Regions from separate parts of the Mesorhizobium sp. NZP2077 genome, predicted to be linked through region 4. Evidence: predicted binding sites of a transcription regulator. Region 4 holds the regulator's gene; each other region holds the start of a gene.
What was found. The regulator LexA, encoded in region 4, represses DNA repair genes until DNA is damaged. The targets are predictions, from matches to a motif close to TGTTCNNNNTGTGTTCNG.
Positions count from the first base shown of each region.

Region 1: a site for LexA is predicted at 1,490-1,507, ahead of HGP13_RS26300 (sel1 repeat family protein). Genes of this name have one in related genera too.
Region 2: a site for LexA is predicted at 2,644-2,661, ahead of dinB (DNA polymerase IV). Genes of this name have one in related genera too.
Region 3: a site for LexA is predicted at 2,313-2,330, ahead of parE (DNA topoisomerase IV subunit B). Genes of this name have one in related genera too.

Region 1 is NZ_CP051293.1:5,232,848-5,238,788, reverse strand. It holds gene HGP13_RS26310 (recombinase family protein) at 1-795, opposite strand, end outside; gene HGP13_RS26305 (DUF2147 domain-containing protein) at 850-1,191, opposite strand; gene HGP13_RS26300 (sel1 repeat family protein) at 1,630-1,896, shown strand; gene HGP13_RS26295 (ABC transporter substrate-binding protein) at 2,325-3,446, shown strand; gene HGP13_RS26290 (acetyl/propionyl/methylcrotonyl-CoA carboxylase subunit alpha) at 3,531-5,504, opposite strand; gene HGP13_RS26285 (hypothetical protein) at 5,553-5,927, opposite strand.
Region 2 is NZ_CP051293.1:3,124,276-3,130,216, forward strand. It holds gene rsgA (ribosome small subunit-dependent GTPase A) at 1-958, opposite strand, end outside; gene dinB (DNA polymerase IV) at 1,365-2,612, opposite strand; gene HGP13_RS15510 (helix-turn-helix domain-containing protein) at 2,751-3,167, opposite strand; gene HGP13_RS15515 (dihydrofolate reductase family protein) at 3,279-3,863, shown strand; gene HGP13_RS15520 (alpha/beta hydrolase) at 3,968-4,909, shown strand; partial or broken gene HGP13_RS37905 (hypothetical protein) at 5,124-5,207, shown strand; gene HGP13_RS15525 (sigma factor-like helix-turn-helix DNA-binding protein) at 5,252-5,905, shown strand.
Region 3 is NZ_CP051293.1:4,041,077-4,047,017, reverse strand. It holds gene HGP13_RS20145 (type II and III secretion system protein family protein) at 1-1,206, opposite strand, end outside; gene cpaB (Flp pilus assembly protein CpaB) at 1,237-2,163, opposite strand; gene parE (DNA topoisomerase IV subunit B) at 2,401-4,458, shown strand; gene HGP13_RS20130 (FUSC family protein) at 4,502-5,941, shown strand, end outside.
Region 4 is NZ_CP051293.1:4,285,634-4,291,574, reverse strand. It holds gene HGP13_RS21285 (AMP-binding protein) at 1-1,271, shown strand, start outside; gene kynA (tryptophan 2,3-dioxygenase) at 1,268-2,104, shown strand; gene kynU (kynureninase) at 2,185-3,432, shown strand; gene lexA (transcriptional repressor LexA) at 3,797-4,537, shown strand; gene HGP13_RS21265 (ComEC/Rec2 family competence protein) at 4,531-5,941, opposite strand, start outside.

The DNA of each region.
Region 1 (5,941 bases), 950 kb from region 4:
ATAGCCGGGGACTTCCTCGCCCTTGAGCACAAGGCACCCATAGGCGGCTGGGGAGCGGAGGACTTCACCAACAACGGCTTGAGCCCATGTGTTCCCTGAGGGAGAAGGGATGCCGCGCGTGTTTAGTATCTGTGTGATGGTCTGCTGGCCGTGTCCTTCCTTAGCGAGTTCAAAGAGAAGCCGCGCATCGGTGGCGCGTACATTCAATTCGTTGGTCTCGCGGTCAATCCAAAAGGGGACCTTCGCAACCTTGATCTTTGCCCCGCTACCGCTTGCGACAGCCGCCCGCGCCTTGTCCGCTTTACGTCCCCAGGCCTCGCTCACCCGATAGGACAGTTTTGCGCTGTACTCGTGAGCCGCTTGCATGGCCATGAGGGACATCATCAGGTTAGAGAAGTTGTCGTCATAGCCCTCGCTCGTGTGGACCCGCTGGTCCGTCAGGGTCACCAGAGTTAGCCCAGTGTCCAAGAGGTCGAGGAAATAGCGGATAGCCCGCGTTGGCTTCACGCGAGTGATACGGTCAATGTTCTCAACGATCAGGACTACGTCGCGTGGTATCTTGCCAGAACGAACGTCCGCGACGAACTGGCCCAGTTCGGCTTCAAGGTTCGCGCCTTTGAATGCGCTCACACCATCGTCTACCAATTCACTGTCGAGGGTCAGACCAAAAGACGCACAGAAAGCCTTGGCATTCTTTGTCTGCCTCGCCGAGCTATCGCCCTGCGCCTGCTTGCCAGAACTCCAGCGAGCATAGGAAATCGCGCGGCGTCCCTTGAGGTCGCGAGGCTGTAGCATGACTGGACGGTCTCCGTTGGTGTCTTGGAGACCGTCCGATATCAGTCTGCAGAACTAAAGTCTATGCCAGGTCTGGCTCTTGCAGATCAGTCCGCCGAGCACGCATCCGCTCATCTTGAGCGAGGTGCCCGACAATGTCGCCTTGCCCGAATAGGTCTTGTCGTTCGCCGGATCGGTGATGCTGCCGGCATATTTGCTGTCGCCGGCCGCTTTCAGCGAGCCGATGGTCTTGCCGGCATATTTTCCTGATTTGAGCGTGATGGAAAACGAGCCGCTGCCTGAGATGGCGGCGGTGTCGCCGGCTTGCGTCTTCCAGTTGCCCTCGATCGGATCGGCCCACGCCGCGCCCGCCATGATCAATGTGGCTGCAAGAGCCAGGCTCACTTTTCGAAACATGTCTTGCTCCCTTTGGATAGCCGGCCGAATTCTCCGCCTCGCCGGTCTGCCGCTTACGCAAACGTAAGCTAATCCAGCTCCCCGCAAAACAAAAGCGGTGCCGCAAGGGAAGAGTTTGGGATTTTGAAAGCGCCTGAATCCGGCCTATCGCAGAGGAAATGAAAACGACCGGCGCATCGTGTTTGTTTCCCGTGGTTAGCGGAGTGTTGATTCCGCCCGCGAAAATTTTCGTCAAATTTAGCGCAAATGGGCTGAATTGCTGGCTTCGTATCCTTAACGAATTTGCGCGTTTACCTCTTGTTTTAGCTTTGTTTTCTTCAAATTAAGCACGCCATTTAACGACGGATTCAAGCCTGATAGGCATTCTCGAAAGCATCGAAAGAGCGGCCCGGACAAGACAAACGGAGGCAGCTCTCGGGAGCCAGACAGGGGACTAAAATGGCACGTTTTGAAATGCTTGAAGCAGGTTTCGGCGCCATGGGGGCAACTGCCCAGGCCGACATTCTTTTCGAACTGGGCATGATGTATGCGACCGGCCGCGACTGCGAGACCGACGTCGTTGCCGCCCATAAATGGTTCAACATCGCCGCCATCAAGGGCTCGGCCCGCGCTGCGGAACTACGCTCTGAACTGTCGGCCGCCATGTCGAAGGTCGAGATCGCCAAGGCGCTGCGCGAAGCCCGCGAATGGATGACCATGCACTGAGTTCAGTCAGACGGGGACGCTCCGGCCAAGACCGCTCGAAGACGGTCGGGCCAAAACAGGGATAAGGCTGCGCAGACAGCCAGGCCACGGGCCATCAACAACAAGAATGCGGCAGGCCGACAGGTCCAGGCCGTGCGACGAACCATGATCCCGAAAATCGGGTAAGATCATGGTCAGCAGGAAGACAGGGAAGGCGACGTTGGGGTTCGCGGCGCGGGGGCGCTGGGGAAATGGCCCGACAGGCAAAAAAGCCACGACCAGCCGGAACAAGGCTGGCGTGGCTTTTTTGCGTGTGGATGTCGCCTCGCAGGCCCAATCGAGCGGTGCCGATGCGCCTAGACAGGCCCAATGAAGGATGAAATTGTCCCGCCTCTCTGAGAAGAAGCGCGGCCGGGGCGGCCGCGCGTGAGTGGAGGAGTTCTATTGTCATGAAAAAAATGAGTATTTTGAGCGCGGCCATTTTCGGCCTGATGATGAGTGCGCCGGTCGCATTCGCCGATGATATCACCGTTTCGGTGGTCGGCCCAATGACCGGACAGCTCGCCACCATCGGCGATCAGTTCAAGCAGGGCGCACAGGCCGCCGCCGACGCCATCAACGCCGCGGGCGGCGTCAACGGCTCGATGATCAAGCTCGACATCGAGGACGACCAGTGCGATCCGAAGCAGGCCGTGTCGGTCGCCAACCGCATCGTCGCCAATGGCGTCAAGTTCATCGACGGTCACGCCTGCTCGGGCTCGAGCATTCCGGCCTCGGCCGTCTATGCCGAATCCGCCGCGCTGATGATGAGCCCGGCTTCCTCGAACCCGGTTCTGACCGACGCGGCCGCCAAGGCCGGCTGGCCGACAATCATGCGTCTCTATACGCGTGATGACGCCCAGGGCGCCTTCATCGGCCCGTGGATCGCCAAGAAATATGCCGGCAAGAACGTCGTCGTCCTGCACGACAAGAGCGCCTACGGTCAGGGCGTGGCTGACGCCGTCAGGGCGACCATGAACGCCGGCGGCCTCAAGGAAGTCTACTATGACGCCATCAACCCCGGCGAGAAGGACTATTCGGCGCTCGTCACCAAGCTGAAGGATCTCAAGGCCGACGTCGTCTATTTCGGCGGCTACCATCCTGAAGCCGGCCTGATCCTGCGTCAGTCGGCCGAACAGAACCTCAAGTTCCAGCTGATCATGCCGGATTCGATCGCCTCGCCGGAATTCTGGCAGGTTGCCGGCCCGGCCGGTGAAGGCACCATGTTCGTCTTCCCGTCGGATCCGCAGGCGAAGCCGGAAGCAAAGGCAGCCGTCGAGAAGATCAAGGCCGGCGGCTTCGTGCCGGAAGGCTTCACGCTGTTCTCCTACGCCGTGGTCCAGGCTTTCGCCGAAGGCATCAAGCGTGCCGGCAGCGACGATCCGGCCAAGGTTGCCGAAGCGTTGAAGAACGGCACGCCGATCAGCACCGTAGTCGGCGATGTCACCTTCGACGAAAAGGGTGACCTCAAGAACGCCAGCTACGACATCAACCAGTGGCATGACGGCAAATACGCGCCGATCGCGCAGTAGTCACTCTGGCGATCAGATATCTAAAGAAATGGCCGGGTTCGTCCCGGCCATTTTTCTTTGTGATCCAGGATGCAGTTCCGGCTGTCAGCCAGTTGCGGCAGTCGAAGCTTGTTCCTCGACGAACCGCACCAGCACGGTCCCGTCGCTGACTTGCGCGCCTTCCATGGCGATCTCGGCAATCACCCCGTCATGTGGGGCGGCGATGGTGTGCTCCATCTTCATCGCTTCGAGGATCAGCAGCGGTTGTCCCTTGATCACCGCATCGCCCTTTGCCACGCGCACCAGCTTGACCAGGCCGGGCATCGGCGCGCGCAGGCTGCCGGAAGCGGCAGCCGCCTCATCGCTCCTGGCCAAGGGATCCGGCACCGCGAATGTATAGCCGACGGCGCCTTCGAACACCGTGATGTGGCCTGGCCAGCGGGCGAGGCGAGGAACGGCGCGAAGGTCATGTGCATTGGCGCTGTCGTAGGGCGCATCGAGCGTCACCTGGAAGCGCCCGTCCGGCCGCACCGAAACCTTTGCCGAGATATCGGCCTCGCCGAACTTCAGCCGCGTGCGCCGCACGACGCCGTGGAAATGCGCGTAGCCGGAAAGCGAAGACCATGGATCATTCGATGATGACAAGGTTCCGGCACCGGAGGCGGCAAGGGCGGCTGCCGAGATGATTTCGCCGGTCGGCGGCGCGACCGCGGTCAGCGCCTCCTGATGCCTGCTGATCAAACCGGTGTCGACGTCACCAGCACAGAAGTCCGGATCGGCGGCAAGCGCGGCAAGAAAGGCGGAGTTGACAGTGGAACCGGCAATTTCGGTCTGCGAGAGTGCTGCGCCGAGAGCTTCCAGCGCCGCTTGCCTGTCCTTTGCATGGACGACCAGCTTGGCGATCATCGGGTCGTAAAAGGGCGAGATGGCATCGCCGGCCCGCACGCCGGTCTCGATGCGCAGCACCGCCGCGTCGGGCTCGGGGAACTTCAGATGATGCAGCGTGCCTGTTGCAGGCAGGAACCCTTTTGCCGCGTCCTCCGCATAGATGCGCGCCTCGAAGGCATGGCCGGCAAGCGCGATCTCGCTTTGCGTCTTCGGCAGCTTTTCGCCAGACGCAACCCGCAACTGCCACTCGACCAGATCGGTGCCGGTGACCATTTCCGTGATCGGATGCTCGACCTGCAGGCGGGTGTTCATTTCCATGAACCAGAAGCGGTCGACTTTCAGGCCTTGCGAGGCATCGACGATGAACTCGATGGTGCCGGCGCCGGAATAATTGATCGCCTTGGCGGCCTTCACGGCGGCTTCCGTCATCGCCTTGCGCAAAGCGGGCGTCATGCCGGGGGCGGGCGCTTCCTCGATCACCTTCTGGTGGCGGCGCTGCGCCGAGCAGTCGCGTTCGTAGAGATGCACCGCATTGCCGAAATTGTCGCCGAACACCTGCACTTCGATGTGCCGGGGCTTGTCGACATATTTTTCGACCAGAACGCGGTCGTCGCCGAAAGCAGCCTTTGCCTCGCGCCGGGCGCTGGACAGCGCCTCGGAGAAATCATCAGGATGCTCGACGCGTCGCATGCCCTTGCCGCCGCCGCCGGCGCGCGCCTTGATCAGTACGGGGTAACCGATCTCACGTGCCTTGGACGCAAGCAGGACGATCTCCTGTGCCTCACCATGATAGCCCGGCACCACCGGCACGCCGGCCTTCTCCATCAGCCGCTTGGCGGCGTCCTTCAGTCCCATGGCACGGATCGAGGCCGCTGACGGGCCGATGAAGGTGAGCCCCGCCGCCGCCACCTGGTCGACGAAATCGGGATTTTCCGACAGAAAACCGTAACCGGGATGGATGGCTTGCGCCCCTGTCGCCAGGGCCGCCGCAACGATCTTGTCGCCGCGCAGATAACTTTCGCCGACAGGCGAGGGGCCGATACGAACAGCCTCGTCGGCCATCTCGACATGCAGGGATTTCGCGTCGGCATCCGAATAGACAGCGACGGTGTGCACGCCGAGCTTGCGGGCCGTGCGGAGGACACGGCAAGCGATCTCGCCCCGATTGGCGATCAGGATCTTGCTAAACATGGAGCCTCCCGGGTCTGTCTCGGGCGGCGCCATTGGGCAGGCGCCAACCTACGTCGAAGCGGCGATCTCGCAGGCGCCGCCGTTCGTCACCTTGTCGTGCGCGCGTGTGGCCAGGCAGGATTTCATCGCCAACTCCTCCGGCACCTTTTGCGATGGCGCATTCAGCCGCGCGCCGCACACGATGTAGAGCGAAACCACCCTGGAATACGATGTGGTGGCGTAGGCCGAATGGCCGCCGGCCGCCACATAGGCCTTGTAGGCCTTGGTGCATGGCGACTTCGGATCGCCCGACAAAGTCGGTGGAAAACGCTTGTCCCCCTCGCTTCCCGCCAGCGATCCGGCCAGGCTCGCGCCAGATGCTGAGAATACAAGAAATGCTGAAAGTATTGACGCGAATGCCTTCGGAAAATATTTCAGCTTCATTTCTACATGATCCC
Region 2 (5,941 bases), 1.2 Mb from region 4:
AGAGTTTCCGCCAGCGGGCCAGGCGCTCGGGATCGAGCGTGCCGGCCTTGATGGCGGCCTGCACCGCGCAGCCCGGTTCGTGCACATGGGTGCAGTCGCGGAATTTGCACAGCGGTGCAAGCTCGGTGATCTCGGCAAAAAGCGTGTCGATGCCATAGCCGACGTCGCTGACCTGCAAAGTGCGCATGCCCGGCGTGTCGATCACCCAGCCGCCGCCGGCAATGGCATGCAGCGAGCGCGCCGTGGTGGTGTGGCGGCCCTTGGCGTCGTGTTCGCGAATGGCGCCGGTCTGTTGCGGCGATTGCTGCGCCGATCCGGCCAGCGTGTTGACCAGTGTCGATTTGCCGACACCGGAGGAACCGATCAGCGCCACCGTCTGGCCCGCGCCGCACCAGGCGGCCAGCGCCGTCGCGGCATCCGACGTGCGCGGGTTCAGCGTCACCACGGCCAATCCGCGCTGCAGCGCGGCGGCTTGGCGTTGATACGCCTCGGCGTCTTCAGCCGTGTCGGCCTTGGTCAGCAGGATGACCGGTGTCGTTCCGGCCTCGTTGGCCAGCGCCAGATAGCGCTCGAGCCGGGCGATGTTGAAGTCGGCATTGCAGGAGGTGACGATGAACAGCGTGTCGACATTGGCCGCGGCCAGTTGCGGCACCCGGCCACCCTGGGTGCGGCGCTCCAGAACCGTCTTGCGGGTCAGGCGCCGCTTCACAAGCTGATCATGTGGCTCGACCAGCACCCAATCGCCGACGGCATAATCACCTGTGTTGGCTTGTGGCGGCAATGTCAGGTCGGTTTGCCCCGTCTGGGACAGGCCACTCAGGCGATCGCGATGCACCATGGCAATGCGCGTCGGGATCAGGCCTGCGTCATCGGGCTCAAGCTGATCGCCGAAGAAATCCGACCAGCCGAGGCTGGCAAGCGAGATTGCGGAGGCCGTCACGGCTTCGACCAAGGGCACGGCGTCGCAGGCATTGAGCAGTACCCCCGATAAAATGAGAGGCGCGGACCTCCCGTGCCGGGCGATCCACCCACGCCGCTGTATGGGCGGCATGGCGCGATTTGGCAAGCATTTCACGGCGACGGCCGGGCTCACCCGTCAGCGACCTCGATTGCCGCGATGATAACCAGGCGAGCCTCAAGACGAGAAGCCGCTCACCAGGCCGGAATCCGCATTTTCTTGACAAGCTGTGCTGGCCGGATGTTACTGCCGCCAGCCGCTTGGGCTGGGGGACTTGCCGTGAAGAAGACATATCTGAAGCCGGTGCTGGTGAAGCGCGAGATGCTGTCCGCCGTGACCGCCGCGCCTGCCACTTCCGGGCGTTGATCAGGAAGCCGTAGCGCGAGTAGCCTGACGCTTCCCACGCTCACAGCTCCTTTTCCGCCAGTTCCCTGAATTCGTCGGGCACGGAGCGCGCCGCTTCCAGCGCCACCGTGCCGTAGCCGACGGCCTGTTTGCCGAAGCGCTCGCGGATCTTGTCGATGGCGCGATCGGCGCCGAAGCGGGCGAGGCCTTTTTTGCTGCCCGGCCGGCGCTTATCGTCGGTCAGGCCGAGCGGCAGGTCGAGTTGCAGCTCGGCGCTCTCCTCCAGATGCGATACCGAGATGGCCAGCAGCGAGATCGTCTTTTCGTGGCGATGGTCGGCGAGTACGCCACGTACCAGGTCCTGCGCGATTTCGGCCAGCATGGTGGTCGCCGAGATCGGCTGGTCCAGCGTGATCGAGCGGGCGACGGCGCTGAGGTCGGCAAAGCGCACGCGCACCGTCACCGTGCGGCCGGGCCGCGCCTTGGCGCGCAGCCGGCTTGCGACACGGTCGGCCAGATGCAACAGTGTCGGCACGATGACATCAGCCACGGCGGGCTTGCGGCCAAGTGCCGATTGCGCACCGGCCGAGTGTGCGCGGCGCTTGGTCTCCAGTTTCCTCGTGTCGCGGTTCCATGACAGGGCGGCGAGCTTTTCGCCGGCAGCGGGGCCGAGCAGCCGGGTCAGCGCGCCGCTGTGCGTCCTCGCCAGTTGGCCGATGGTCTCGACGCCGATCTCGGCCAGCCTTGCCTTGGTCGCCGGGCCGACGCCCCACATCAGGCCGACCGGCAAATCGTGCAGGAAGGCCAGCTCGGTGCCGGGATCGACGACCACCAGCCCGTCGGGCTTGGCGACCTGCGAGGCGATCTTGGCCAGATGCTTGGTGCGGGCCACACCGATCGAGATCGGCAGGCCGAGTTCGGCCCGCACGCGGCGGCGGATCGCCGTGGCGATCTCTTGCGGTTGGCCGAACAGATGCGTGCAGCCGGCGACATCGGCGAAGGCCTCGTCGATGGAAATGCGCTCGACCACCGGCGTGAAATCATCGAGCACCTTGATCGCGGCGTCGCCCAGCCGCTGGTAGTGGCTGAAATTGCCGCCGACGAAGATCAGCTGCGGGCAAAGCTCGCGCGCCTTGCGCCCCGGCATGCCGCCGCGCACGCCAAAGGCGCGCGCTTCATAGGAGGCGGCGAGCACCACGCCGCCGCCGACCGCGATCGGCTTGCCGCGCAGCGATGGGTCGAGCAATTGCTCGACCGAGGCATAGAACGCGTCGAGATCGGCATGCAGGATGGTCGCTGTCGTTTCCAACCGGCCGCATATCCGAGGTTGCTGATGGGACAAGAACGAATAGGGAACAAAAGGGGACAAAAGGGGACAATTGTCAAGCGGGGCTGTGGAAAACTCCACTTTTTCCCACAAGGGGAGAAGGGTACGCCGCCCTACTACCTACCCAATATGCTCCGCCCTTAGCGCCGCCTTCATCCGTTCCAACGCCGGTGCGCCGCCGGCCGCCAGTTCGTCGGCAACGCCGGCGAGATGATCGTCGGCCTTGCGGTGCTTGCTGCCCCAGGCGCCGAGCGTGGCCAGCACCGGCAAAAGGTCGATGCCGGCCTCGGTCAGCCGGTAGATCGCCTTCAGCCCATGGCTCGGGTCGTCGCTGCGGGTGAGGATGCCTTCCTCCTGCAAAGTCTGCAGCCGCTCGGCCAGCGTGCGCGAGGAGATTCCTTCATCGGACTGAAGGAATTCGCGAAAATGCTTTTTTCCGGCGAAGACCAGGTCGCGGATGATGAGCAGCGTCCAGCGGTCGCCGAGCAGTTCCAGCGACAGGCTGATCGGGCAGCCGGATCTTTCGTGCGTCGACATGTCTATGGTTCCATTTTTAAATCACTTTACTATTGACATCATTTTTTGCTTGCGTCAATGGTTCCAAAAGTAAATCAATTTCCTTTTAAGCCGGCCAGCAAGGAGACGACGGTGAAAATGCTCATCCTTCAGATGCAGATGTCGGTCGACGGCTTTGTCGGCGCCAATGAGGACCATACCTGGCAGCTCTGGGAATGGGGCGACGACATAGGCTGGGACGAGGACCTGAAACGCGACTTCAACGCGTTCTTTGCCGGTATCGACACTATCCTGCTCAGCCGCAAGATGGCCGAGGAGGGCTATCTCAGCCATTGGGGCCATGCGGCGAAGAAGTATCCGGCCGATCCGTTCTATGCCTTCGCCCAGCGCATCGTCGACGCGAAGAAAGTGGTACCGAGCGACAGGCTGAAAGCCTCGCGGTGGGAGCGCACGAGGGTGGTGAGCGGCGACCTGCCGCGCGAGGTCACGGCGCTGAAGGTTGGCGAGGGCGGCGACATGGCAGTCTTCGGCGGCGCCGGCTTCGCCTCGTCGCTGATCGCGGCCGGACTGGTCGACGAATTCCAGCTCTTCATCAACCCGGCTGTGCTGGGCGCCGGACGCCGCATCTTCGACCAGGGCGGTTTTCAGAACCTCCGGCTGGTCGGCTCGAAGGCCTATGCCTGCGGCATGGTGGTTAACCGCTACGCGCCGGGTTGAGGCGAGAGAAAAACATCTGCCGTCACGTATCCTTTTTGTCCGCCCGTCCGTCCTTGGCTTTGGAAGGTCGCGCAGCCGCGATCCGCAACCCCTGGGAGACCATCATGGCGAGCATTGAGAGCGAGGCAAACAGGAACCACTATGCGGCGATCGTCGCCAATGCCGGCACGTTCAACAGCCCGCAGGCGATGATCGATTTCAACGACACCAGTTGGACGGCGCTGACCGGCGAACCCGGCGGCGTCGACTATATCGAAGTCGATGCCGGCGGCGTGCCGGCGCTATGGGTCGTGCCGAAGGGCGCGGACGAGCAGCGGGTGCTGCTCTACGCGCATGGCGGCGGCTTCCTCGGCGGCTCATTCTACACGCACCGCAAGATGGTCGGCCATCTGGCCAAGGCCGTCGGCTGCCGGGCATTGGTCTATAACTATCCTTTGGCGCACCAGGCGAAGCACCCGGCCCAGCTCGATGCGGCGATGGCGGCATGGAACTGGCTCGTCGACCAGGGCTTCGACACCAGGTGGATCGCGCTTGCCGGTGATTCCTGCGGCGCGGTGCTGACCTATGGCGTGCTGCAACGGTTGCGTGCCCAGGGCCGGCCGCTGCCGGCTGCCACGCTGATCATCTCCGGCTGGTTCGACATGGCGCTGACCGGCGCCAGTTATGAGACCAACCGCGAGAAGGATCCAGCCTTCGCCAGGGCCACCGTCGACTGGCTGGTGACCAACTTCATCGGCGACGGTGACCGGCTCGATTCGGAGGTCAGCGCGCTCTATGCCGACCTGTCCGGCTTTCCGCCGGTGTTCCTGCAGGCCGGCGCCGACGAGGCGCTGGTCGACGAAAGCCGCATGTTTGCCGAGCGCGCCAGGCATGCTGGCGTTGAGACGCGGCTCGACGTCTTCGACGGCATGCTGCATTCCTTCCAGATGATGGCCGGCCGGGCGCCGGAAGCCGACGACGCGACCGGCCGCTTCGCCGCCTGGGTGCGGCCGAAGCTTGGCCTGCCGGATGCCGGCGGCAAGGTTGCCGACAACAGGGCGGCCTGACCATGTGCCGGCTTGTGCATGCACGGCGCTTGCGCGATGCTGTGGCAACGCCGAGCGACGTGCCGCGATGAACCAGCAGATCCGCAATTCCCATGAGACGAGGCAAGGTTTTGAGCCGCGCCTCGACCCCGAAGGCCTGTTCGACCTGCGCTACAGGGCGTTCCTGGAGACGGTCTCGCATCTGCGTGTCCGCCTTCACCGCTATTGCGCGCGCATGACCGGCTCGGCTCTCGACGGCGAGGACATCATGCAGGAGGCCCTGTTCGAGGCCTATCGCAAGATCGGGCTGCTCGACGATGCACAGGCGCTGCGGCCATGGCTGTTCCGCATCGCCCATAACAGGTGCATCGACTTCATCGCACCCGGCGCACGCGGCTCAAGGCCGAAGCAGGCTATGCCAGCGATGAGATCGTGCTGCCGGTCGAGCCCGCCGGCCCGGGCGCCGGCCGCGCCATCGAGCGGCTGGTGGTGCACCTGCCGCCGAAGGAGCGCGCCTGCGTGCTGCTCAAGGATGTCTTCGACCATTCGCTGGACGAGATCGCCGGCCTGGTCGGCTCGACATCAGGCGGCGTCAAGTCGGCGCTCAATCGTGGCCGCGCCAAGCTCGCCGCTCTGCCGGCGCAGCCGGTCGCGGCGCCCGTCCATGACCCGGACGTGGAGCGGCTGCTCAGCCGCTATGTCGAACTCTTCAATGCCAGGGACTGGGACGGGGTGCGGGCGCTGACCAGCGCCGATGCCCGGCTGCGGGTTTCGGACTGCTACAATGGCCTGCTCTCCAACTCGCCCTATTTCGTCGAATATGAGCGCGGCGAGCCCTGGCGCATGCGACCAGCTGTGGTCGAAGGGGAGGCCGTGCTGGTCGTCGACAGGCGGCAAGACGAGGTCTGGCGGCCGGCCTATGTGGTGCGGGTCCATGCCGAGGGCGGCGTCATCGACCGCATCACCGACTATTATGCGTGTCCGTGGATCCTGGACATGGTGGCCGCCGATGGATGACGGATTTTATCCGGCGGCGTCCTATTTCACCGAGTC
Region 3 (5,941 bases), 240 kb from region 4:
GCGCCGCTGGTAGGATTTCGACGAGAACAGCGATCCGAGCACCGGCATCTTGCCGAGGCCGGGAATGCGCGACGTGGTGATGTCGTTTTGCGACTGCAGCAGTCCTGCGATCATGAAGCTCTGGCCGTTCTTCAGGTCGACCGAGGTCTTGGCACGGCGCACGGTGAATCCCGGCACCGAGATGTTGCCGATGTTGTAGGACGCCGACGCATCGATCGATGAGACTTCCGGCGCGATGTCGAGGCTGACCAGCCCGTCCTTGAGCACTGTCGGCGTGAAGTCCAGGCTGACGCCATATTTCTTGTAGCTAACGGAGATCTTGCCATTGTCCTCCGAAACCGGGATCGGGAATTCGCCGCCGGCGAGGAAGCTCGCGGTCTCGCCGGAGCGGGCGATCAGGTTGGGCTCGGCCAGCATGCGGGCAAGGCCGCGCTCCTCCAGCGCCTTGACGGCGACGTCGATCGAGAGGCCATTGGACAGCAGCCGGCCGATGATCTCGCCGGTTCCGGCCGCCGCGACGGTGCCTGGATCGATGGTGACATCGCGCCCGCCAAAGCCATAGGCGAAATTGGCGCTGTATTTTGCACCCAGATCCTGACCCGCCTGCCGGTTGATCTCGACAAAGCGGACATTGAGCTGGACCTGCTGCGACGACGAGATGTTGACCGAATTGATCACATCTTCCTTGCCGGAAAAACGCGTCGCGATCTGGTTCGCCTTCTCGGCGGCGACCGCGTCATCGGCCTCGCCCGACAGCACGACACGGCCATTGGCCGAACCGACCTTGATCTTGGCGTCCGGCACGCTGGCGCGGATCGTGCTGGCCAGTTGATCCGTGTCGAGTGTCACCTCGATGTCCACGGTGCCGACAAGCTGCTTTTTCTCGTCGAACAGGGCTATGCCGGTGGTGCCGAGATTGTTGCCCAGCACATAAAAGGATTTGTCGGTCAGTGGATTGACGTTGGCGATCTCCGGATCGCCGATGACGATCTGGTAGAAGGCGGCACTCGTTATGATCGTCTTCGGCTTGCCCTTGGCGACCTTGATCGACGCATTCTTGGTCGCCGAGACATAGACGATGTCATTATCCGCCTTGGCCGCCCCGGACAGAGCGAGAATGCCGCTCGCAGCCAGTGCAACCGCCATCGCCAGGGTGCGCCCGAAGCGCAACCGGCCCGTCATTCGATATTGGGTACGCATCAACATTGCCCTGTCCCGTCCGGTCCCCACCGGCCTTCACTTCTGGTCGCGCGCAGGAACCTGGTATTCCTCGGCCTTCGTGCCGCGCGTCACGATGACCGTCTTGAATTTCGGCTTCTCCGGCTCCTTTGTCATCGCATCGAACAGCGAGCCGGCCGCTGCCTGAGCCTTGGCCGCCACCGATCCGCCGAACGAAGAGATGGTGGTGACGCCGTTCTTGCCGTCGCCGCCTTCGCTGGCGGAGCGCAGCGACAGCGACAACGTGCCGACGGTGCGGGCAAGCGCCACTTTCTGCGCGCCCTCGGTCGTGACCTCGATGGTCACGGAATTGGTCACCTGAGGCGTCGTCTGGCGCACGTCGGCACCCTGGCCGACACTCAGCACCTTGGCATCGGCGACGACGATTTCGGAGGTGATGGTCGAACCGGCCGCACCTTGCGCGTTCTTGGCCACTTCCTGGATTTCGCCGGCATCGCGCGTCAGCACGACATCGACGCGGTCACCCGGCGTGACAAAGCCGCCGACACCGGCGATCTCGTCGGTGCGGATGGTGACCGCCCGCATTCCGGGCGTCATCATGTTGGAGAGCGTCGCGCGGCCGTTCGGCCCCGACAGCTTGGTCAGCAGCACCGGTTCGTTGACATCGATCGGCGACAGCACGACGCGGCTGCCTTCGCCCAGCAACCCATCGATGGTGGGAAAGGCACCTTGCGGGAGGGAATCCTGCGGCCACGGGATTTCACTGAGCTTGGCGCGGTCGAGTTCCATGCCGTAGCGCAACGGCGCGTTGGCCACCACGATGGTCTTGAACTCGATCCTGGGCGCGGCGGGAGCGGGTATCGACGCCGTTTTCTCACCGGCATCAGCCTTGGCCTGGCTCTTGACCCAGAAATCCGCGGCAAAGATCGAGATCGCGCCGAAAACGGCGGCGATGCCGATCATCGTTATGGCCTTGCCCCTCACGCCGAAACCCCTGATGCCCGTCGTTTCTTGTTATGTTGGGCTCACGCTAGGCTGGTTTGTTAAAGAATCAGGAATGCGCAACGCCTGCATCAGACCTATTTCCGCCCGCTTGGTTATCGAATGGTTTTAGGATAAGACGGGTCAAATCCCCGAACGTAACAGGAACCTCCGTCGCTTGGCGCCGCAAAGCGTGGCAGTATCGGCGGGTGATTCGCAGCATCGGACCCGATGGCAGGCATGGACGACAACAACGATCTCTTCGGCAATATGGACAAGCAGCCGCAGCCGGTTCGCACACCCGCGCGCCCGGCGGATCCGCTGGTGCAGGCGGCGGCTAGGCGTCCGGCCGCGACCAAGGATGGCAGCGAGGGTTATAGTGCCGCCGACATCGAGGTGCTTGAGGGCCTGGAGCCGGTGCGTCGCCGGCCTGGCATGTATATTGGCGGCACCGACGACAAGGCGATGCACCATCTGTTCGCCGAGGTCATCGACAATTCGATGGACGAGGCGGTCGCCGGCCATGCCACCTTCATCGATGTCGAGCTGTCGGCCGACGGCTATCTCGCCGTCACCGACAATGGTCGCGGCATTCCAGTCGACCCGCATCCGAAATTCAAGAAGCCGGCGCTCGAAGTCATCATGACGACGCTACATTCGGGCGGCAAGTTCGACTCCAAGGTCTACGAAACCTCGGGCGGCTTGCATGGCGTCGGTGTGTCCGTCGTCAACGCGCTGTCGGATCATCTCGAGGTCGAAGTCGCGCGTGGCCGCCAGCTCTATCGCCAGCGCTTTTCGCGCGGCGTCCCGGTGACCGGCCTGGAGCACCTCGGTGAGGTCCACAACCGGCGCGGAACCAAAATCCGCTTCCATCCCGACGAGCAGATTTTCGGCAAGGGCGCGGCCTTCGAACCGGCGCGGCTCTACCGTATGACGCGCTCGAAGGCCTATCTGTTCGGCGGCGTCGAAATCCGCTGGACCTGCGATCCCTCGCTGATAAGGGAAAAGGACCAGACGCCGGCCAAGGCGGAATTCCATTTCCCCGGCGGCCTCAAGGACTATCTCAAGGCATCGCTCGGCGACGACTTCCAGGTGACGCGCGAAATCTTTGCCGGCAAGAGCGAAAAACAAGGCGGCCATGGCTCGCTCGAATGGGCGGTGACCTGGTTCGGCGGCGACGGCTTCATCAATTCCTACTGCAACACCATCCCGACCGGCGAAGGCGGCACGCATGAAGCCGGCTTCCGCAACGTGCTGACGCGCGGACTTCGCGCCTATGCCGATCTCGTCGGCAACAAGCGCGCCTCGATCGTCACCTCGGAAGACGTCATGATCTCGGCGGCGGGCATGCTGTCGGTGTTCATCCGCGAGCCGGAATTCGTCGGCCAGACCAAGGACAGGCTGGCGACGATCGAGGCCATTCGCATCGTCGAGACCGCGATCCGCGATCCGTTCGACCATTGGCTGGCCGACAATCCACAGGAAGCCTCGAAGCTGCTTGAATGGGTGATCGCGCGCGCCGACGAGCGGGTGCGCCGGCGGCAGGAAAAGGAAGTGTCGCGCAAGAGCGCGGTGCGCAAATTGCGCTTGCCGGGCAAGCTCGCCGACTGCACGCAGAACGCCGCGGCCGGCGCCGAACTCTTCATCGTCGAAGGTGACTCGGCCGGCGGCTCAGCCAAACAGGCGCGTGACCGGGCCAGCCAGGCCGTATTGCCGCTGCGCGGCAAAATCCTCAACGTCGCCAGTGCCGGTAATGACAAGCTGGCCGCCAACCAGCAGATATCGGATCTGATCCAGGCGCTCGGCTGCGGCACACGCTCAAAGTACCGCGACGAGGATTTGCGCTATGACCGCGTGATCATCATGACCGACGCCGACGTCGACGGCGCCCACATTGCCTCGCTGCTGATCACCTTCTTCTACCAGGAGATGCCGGCGCTGGTGCGTGGCGGCCATCTCTATCTGGCGGTGCCGCCGCTTTACTCGATCCGGCAAGGCGGCAAGGTGGCCTACGCCCGCGACGATGCACACAAGGACGAGCTTTTGCGCACCGAGTTCACCGGGCGCGGCAAGGTCGAGCTTGGGCGTTTCAAGGGCCTGGGCGAAATGATGGCCGCGCAGCTCAAGGAAACCACGATGGATCCGAGGAAGCGCACGCTGCTCAGGGTCGATGTGAACGAAATCGATTCAACCACCAAGGACAGGGTCGATGAGCTGATGGGCACCAAGCCGGAAGCTCGCTTCCGCTTTATCCAGGAACGCGCCGAATTCGCAGCGACGGAAGTGCTGGATATCTAGTCGTTCGCCGGTCCATAACAGGCTCAGTTGCGGAGACGAGCATGTGACCTGGGTGCGGCTGAAGACCTATTTCGAGACGAGTTTGGCCGGGCTGACACAGCCGACGCGCTCGGACTGGATTTTCGCCCTGCGCACCGTTTCGGCCGGCCTGATCGCGCTGCTGGCCGCTTACGCGCTGAAGCTCGACCACCCGCAATGGGCGATGATGACGGTGTTCATCGTTGCCCAGCCCGTCGCCGGCATGGTGCTGGCGAAGGGCTTCTACCGCTTGCTCGGCACGCTGGCCGGCGGCATCGCGGCGATCGGCATCACCACGGTATTCGGCACCAACCCATGGGTGCTGGTGACCGTGCTTGCCGTCTGGATCGGCATTTGCACCTTCGTCTCGTCACTGCTGCGCAATCCCGAAGCCTATGGTGCTGCCCTTGCCGGCTACACCGCGATGATCATCGGCCTGCCGGCCTTCGGACAACCACATCTCGTCGTCGACCTCGCGGTCGCGCGCTGCGCGGAAATCGTGCTCGGCATTGTCTGCGCCGGCCTGACCAGCCGGCTGATCCTGCCAAAACTGGCCAGCGACGCCATCATCTCGCGGCTGAAACGGTGCATTCTCGATCTCGCCACCTACGCCGCGGGCGCCTTCTCGGGAGGTGATACCGCGACACTTTCCGCACTGCATCGTAAACTCGTCGCGGACATCCAGACACTGGGCGAAATGCGCGCTTATGCCAGACTGGAAGCGCCGAGTTTCGCGCCGCGCGCCCACCCGGTGCGGCGCACTATTGGACAATTGCTCTCGGCCCTGTCGGCGGCACGCGCGCTGCATTCGCATGCTGCCCCGAAAAACGCCGCACTCATCCCGGTGCGCTCGGAATTGCATACCCTTGTCAGTGAACTGGCGGACAAGCCAGGCGCGCTGGAAGATACTGCACCATGGGTGACACGGCTCGACGCGATCTCGGCCAAGGCCCGGCAAATTCCCGATGCCTCGGTCGACCAGGGCGACGACAGGGTCGGCACCATCACCCGTCTCACCATCGCCGCCGATTTCGCCGAGGCCTTCAAGCAGGTGCTGCGCGGTCTCGACGCCTTGCGCGCTCCCGTCACGCGCCCGGTTCGCGGCAGCAGGCAGCCTGCTCTGGTGGTTCACCGCGACTACCCCGGCGCATCGCGCAATGCCGTGCGCGCCGCCCTTGCCACCTTGCTGGTCGCGGCCTTCTGGTTGACGACGAAATGGTCCGAGGCAGCGGGCACCGTCATTCTCGTTGCCGTCGTATCCAGCCTTTTCGCCTCTCGCCCCGATCCGGTGCAGGTGTCCTGGGGCTTCTTCAAGGGAACGCTGCTGGCCTTGCCCTTTGCCTTTCTCGTCGGCCAGATCGCGATGCCTGCCCTGCCCGGCTTCGGCTGGTTCGTCCTGTTTGTCGTGCCGATCCTGGTGCCAACGGCGCTGGGCATGGCCAATCCGCGCTATGTCGGCGTGGCC
Region 4 (5,941 bases):
CCATGCCGATGCTGCGCGCCGGCGAGCTCACCAAGATCGTCGACAAGGCCGAAATAACGATCGCGCTTTGCGACACCAGGCTGATGGATGAGATGACCGCTTGCGCCAAGGACAGTGCGTTCCTGAAGCAGGTCATCGGCTTCGACGGCACCGCCAACCATGATGCCGAACTCGATCGCGCCGCCCTCGACAAGCCGGTCACCTTCACCGCGGTCAACACCGGCCGCGACGATGTCGCCCTGCTTGGCTTCACCTCCGGCACGACAGGCGTGCCGAAGGCGACGATGCATTTCCACCGCGATCTGTTGATCATCGCCGACGCCTATGCCCGTGAGATCCTCCAGGTGACGCCCGACGATATCTTCGTCGGCTCGCCGCCGCTGGCCTTCACCTTCGGCCTAGGCGGCCTCGCCATCTTCCCCTTGCGCTACGGCGCGGCGGCGACGCTGCTCGAACAGGCGACGCCGCCCAACATGATCCACATCATCGAGACCTATAAGGCGACCGTCTCCTTCACCGCGCCGACCGCCTACCGCGCCATGCTGAAGGCCATGGATGAAGGTGCCGATTTGTCATCGCTGCGCGTCGCCGTCTCGGCCGGCGAGACATTGCCGGCTCCGGTCTTCGAGGAGTGGACGAAAAAGACCGGCAAGCCGATCCTCGACGGCATCGGCGCCACCGAAATGCTGCACATCTTCATTTCCAACCGTTTTGGCGACATGAAGCCTGCATCGACCGGCAAGCCTGTGGGCGGTTATGAGGCGCGCATCGTCGACGCTGCGATGCGCGAGGTACCGCGTGGCGAGACCGGACGGTTGGCGGTGCGCGGCCCGACCGGCTGCCGCTACATGGCCGACGACCGGCAGAAGGAGTATGTGCGCGACGGCTGGAACCTCACCGGCGACACATTTACCCAGGACGAGGATGGTTTCTTCCATTTCGGCGCGCGCTCCGACGACATGATCGTCAGCGCCGGCTACAACATTGCCGGTCCGGAGGTCGAGGCAGCACTGCTCTCGCATCCCGATGTCGCCGAATGTGCTGTCATTGGCGCAGAGGATGGCGAACGCGGCCAGATCGTCGAGGCGCATGTCGTGCTGGCGCAGGGCGTGGCGCCGGATGCGTTGACCATCAAGCGCCTGCAGGACCACGTCAAGGCGACGATCGCGCCCTACAAATATCCGCGCTCGGTCAAATTCATCGCCGCCCTGCCCAAGACCCAGACCGGCAAGATCCAGCGCTTCCGGCTGCGCACGGAGAAAATCAATTGAGCGAGCCCTACGATCCGGCGTCCGAAGGCGCCCAGATGTCGTTCAAGGAGCGCATGTCCTACAGCGACTATCTGCACCTGGAAAAAGTCCTGGAGGCACAGACGCCGCTGTCGTCGGCGCATGACGAGATGCTGTTCATCATCCAGCACCAGACCTCGGAACTCTGGATGAAGCTCGCTTTGCATGAGATCGGTGCTGCCATTCGTTCCATTCGCGCCGACCGGCTTGAGCCGAGCTTCAAGATGCTGTCGCGCGTCGCCCGCATCTTTGAGCAGCTGAACAACGCGTGGGACGTGCTGCGCACGATGACACCCAGCGAATACACCGAATTCCGCGACGCGCTCGGCCAATCCTCCGGATTCCAGTCCTGGCAGTACCGCGCCATCGAATTCATGGCCGGCAACCGCAACCTCGCCATGCTCGGGCCGCACAAGCACCGGCCGGACCTCAGCGGCAAGCTGGAGGCGATCCTGGCCGAGCCGTCGCTCTACGATGAAGCGCTGCTGCTATTGGCGCGCAACGGGTTCGACATCGGCGCCGATGCCAGGCGCACGGACTGGCGTGAGACGCGCACCGAAAATGAAGCGGTCCTGGTCGCCTGGCAGACCGTCTACCGCGACCCGCAGCGCTACTGGATGTTCTATGAGCTGGCCGAGAAGCTGGTCGACTTCGAGGACTATTTCCGCCGCTGGCGCTTCAACCACGTCACCACGGTCGAACGCATCATCGGCCTCAAGCGCGGCACCGGCGGCACGTCAGGCGCGTCCTATCTGAAGAAGATGCTCGAGGTCGTGCTGTTTCCCGAACTGTGGACGGTTCGCACCCGGCTCTGACATCAAACTGATAACAGCCATACAGAGGGCACGCGCTTGTGGCGGGAAACCCTTCGCGAACAACCGAGGACTGACAGACCATGAGTGGAATTCCTGATCTCGCTGGAATCGAAGCGATGGATGCCAAGGATCCGCTGCGCCTCATGCGCGATCGTTTCATTCTGCCGGAGGGGGTGATCTATCTCGACGGCAATTCACTCGGGGCGGCGTCGCACGCCGTTTTCGGCGAGCTGCAGCAGGCGGCAACCCAGGAATGGGCCCAGGATCTCATCCGAGCCTGGAATACAGCCGGATGGTTCGAGATGCCGATAGAACTCGGCGACCACCTTGGGCGTCTGATAGGAGCCGCGGCTGGCCAGACCGTCGTCTGCGATACGACGTCGATCAATATCTACAAGGTGTTGCACGCGGCGCTGGAGATGCGGCCCGGTCGGTCGGTGATCGTCGCCGAGGGTGACAGTTTTCCCACCGACCTGTACATCGCCGAAGGGGTGGCCTCTACCCGCGATGGCGCCCTGCTGCGCCTCACGGGCGTCGACGCTCCAACCATCGAAGAGCTGATCGACGAAAGCGTTGCGGTGGTGCTGGTCAATCACGTCAACTATAAATCGGGTGAACTGCGCGACATGGCGGCGCTGACGCGCAAGGCTCATGCGGCCGGAACGCTAATCATCTGGGACCTATGCCACACAGCAGGCGCTCTGCCAGTCGAGCTCGACCATGCAAATGCCGATTTCGCCATCGGCTGCACCTACAAATACCTTAACGGCGGTCCGGGCTCACCGGCCTTCATCTATGCCGCGCAGCGTCACCACGGCGATATCCGCCAACCGCTCAGCGGCTGGTGGGGGCATGCACGGCCCTTTGCCTTCGAACGGGGTTATGTTGCCGGCACCGGCATCCGCCGCTTTTTGTGCGGCACGCAGCCGGTCCTGTCTATGCGGGCGCTTAAAGGTGCGCTTGCCATCTGGAGCGACGTCGACATGGCGGCATTGCGAAAGAAGAGCGTCGCGTTGACCGAACTGTTCATCCAACTCGTCGAAGCCAAGTGCGGCGCCTATGGTCTGACATTGGAAAGCACCCGCGATGCGACCAAGCGCGGCAGCCAAGTGTCGTTCCTTCACGATCATGGCTATCAGGTGATGCGGGCGCTGATCGAGCGCGGGGTGATCGGTGACTTTCGCGCGCCGTCTACCATCCGTTTCGGCTTCACGCCGCTCTATGTCGGCTACAAGGACGTATGGCAGGCAGTTGAGGTGCTGGAAGACATTCTGCGCACGGACGCGTGGAAGGATCAGCGTTTCGCTGTGAAGGAAGCCGTTACCTGACGCAGCCATACAACGGCAATGGGGGGACCGAAAGTTGGCATTTTGGTTTCGTTTCGTTCACCCCGACAGACGACTGGCAATGCGGCGAATGTACCCCGGCGAGGTGCGTCTGCGACCAATTCCAACCACTTGCCGAAGAATGAGCCAGCACCATTAACCATAACAATTTCAACGCGCACCGGGGCGCGTTAGCGGCAGGCAGGCGTCGAACACGGCCCGCTGCCAGCGCCAAATAACTTCAGCCGCCTTAACAAATTCACTAAACTTTAAACGGTTGCGGAACACAACTGGAACAGATAGTGTTTGTTCTGGGTTTGTTTTTCGATTCTGGTTCAGACCTTTTGTTCAAGCCTTGGGGGCTGCCATGCTGACGCGCAAGCAACATGAACTCTTGATGTTCATTCATGAACGGCTGAAGGAAAGCGGCATTCCGCCCTCCTTCGACGAGATGAAGGAAGCGCTCGATCTCGCCTCCAAGTCAGGAATCCATCGCCTGATCACGGCGCTGGAGGAACGCGGTTTCATCCGCCGGCTGCCCAACCGGGCTCGGGCATTGGAGGTGCTGCGGCTACCCGATTCGATCGCGCCCGGCCTCAACGCGGCAAAGAAATTCTCGCCAAGCGTCATCCAGGGCAGTCTTGGTCAGGGCGGCCTTGGCCGCCAACTCAAGCCTGCAACGCCGTCGCGTTTGCCCGCGGCCGGCAATGACGACGACGCGGTTTCCGCGGTGTCGATCCCGGTGATGGGGCGTATCGCCGCCGGTGTGCCGATCGATGCCATCCAGCATCAGACGCATTCGATCTCGGTGCCGCCGGACATGATCATGGGCGGCGAGCATTATGCGCTGGAGGTCAAGGGCGACTCGATGATCGAGGCCGGCATCTTCGATGGCGACACCGTCATCATCCGCAATGCCGATACCGCCCAGCCCGGCGAGATCATCGTGGCGCTGGTGGATGAAGAGGAAGCGACGCTGAAGCGGTTTCGCCGCAAGGGCGCCTCGATCGCGCTTGAAGCCGCCAATCCGGCCTACGAGACGCGCATCTTCGGGCCGGACAGGGTCAAGGTGCAAGGCAAGCTCGTCGGGCTGATCCGGCGCTACTGAGCAGGAGCGGCAGGCTTTTCGGGTTTGCGCCAGGGCGCCAGCCCCCTCGCCTCGCGTGAATATTTGCGCTGCGCATGCCAGGGCCGATACGGCCCGTCCACCGCGAAGCTGATAATTGGAGGACCTGTCGCTGATTGGCGGTCGAAGAAGACGGCAGCACTGCCCTTGCGGGCGAGCTGCCGTTTGGTGACGACGAGAACCAGCGAGTTGTGGCAGGAATCATATCCCGTCGCGTCATTGACGACGATCAGGTCTGCGAAACCGCAGGCCTTCCAGGTGTCCTTGCGGTCTTCGACATGCGCGATGATCGCGCCGGACGGGTGCCGGGCGAGACAAACGCCGTCCGTGCAATAGAATGGCGCTCCCGGTGGCAGATTGACGGCATCGGCAATGTCGAATAGCCCATCCGCCTTGCTGAACATCTCCGGCACGACGATGGTTTCGGATGTCAGCGCGCGTTTCCAATTGTCGACGGTGAACTCGTTCGGGCGAGCCCGGCTGACCGCGAGTTCGCCGCCGCCGATCGGCAGGGCGACCAGCCGCGCGTCCTCAGAGATCAGCACATCCGGTGTGCGCGTATCCGACACCGTCAGCAGACCGGCAAGCGCGAATGGCAGTGCTGCGAGCCGCAGCCATGTCGTCGCCATCGTCGCGATGACCAGGGCGACGGTCACCAGCAGGACGGATTGCTGCGAAATGAGCCCGACCGCGTCGACCGGCGAGCGTTCCGATATCCACGCCGAGATGGCGATCATTGCCGTCAGGCCCTTGCCCATCAGGTAGAGGGCTGGCGCATCCAATCCGAACGGCATCAGCAACGCGCTGGCAACGGCCAGGAACATCACCGCTGACACGATCGGCATGACGGCCAGATTGGCGAACAGGCTGAGCGGCGACACCCGCTGGAAATGCCAGATGGCAAATAGCGCCGTGGCGCTGCCGGCGATGATCGAAGTCATGGCCAAGCCACCCGTCGCCAGCAGGAATCGTCGCGTGAGAACGCTTGGCAGGGACCGCTTTGGCGGTGGCGGTCTTGCCTTTCCCGCACGGTGATCCGCCCAGCCGGCGTAGGCGCCGACCAGTGCGGCCGTTGCGGCAAACGACATCTGGAAGCTCGGGCCGACCACCTCATGCGGCGAAACCACGATGACGGCGATCGCCGAGATCGCCAGATTGCGCATGGTCAGCGCCGCGCGATCGAACAGGACGGCAATCAGCATCACCGCCAGCATGATGAAGCTGCGCTCGGCGGCAACGACGACGCCGGAAATGACGAGATAGGCGGCGATCGAGACAAGTGCCGCGGCAGCCGCGTATTTCTTCACCGGCCGCCGCGCGGAAAAATCCGGAAACAGCGCGAAGGCGCCGCGCAGCAGACCCATGATGGTGCCGGCGACCAGCGCC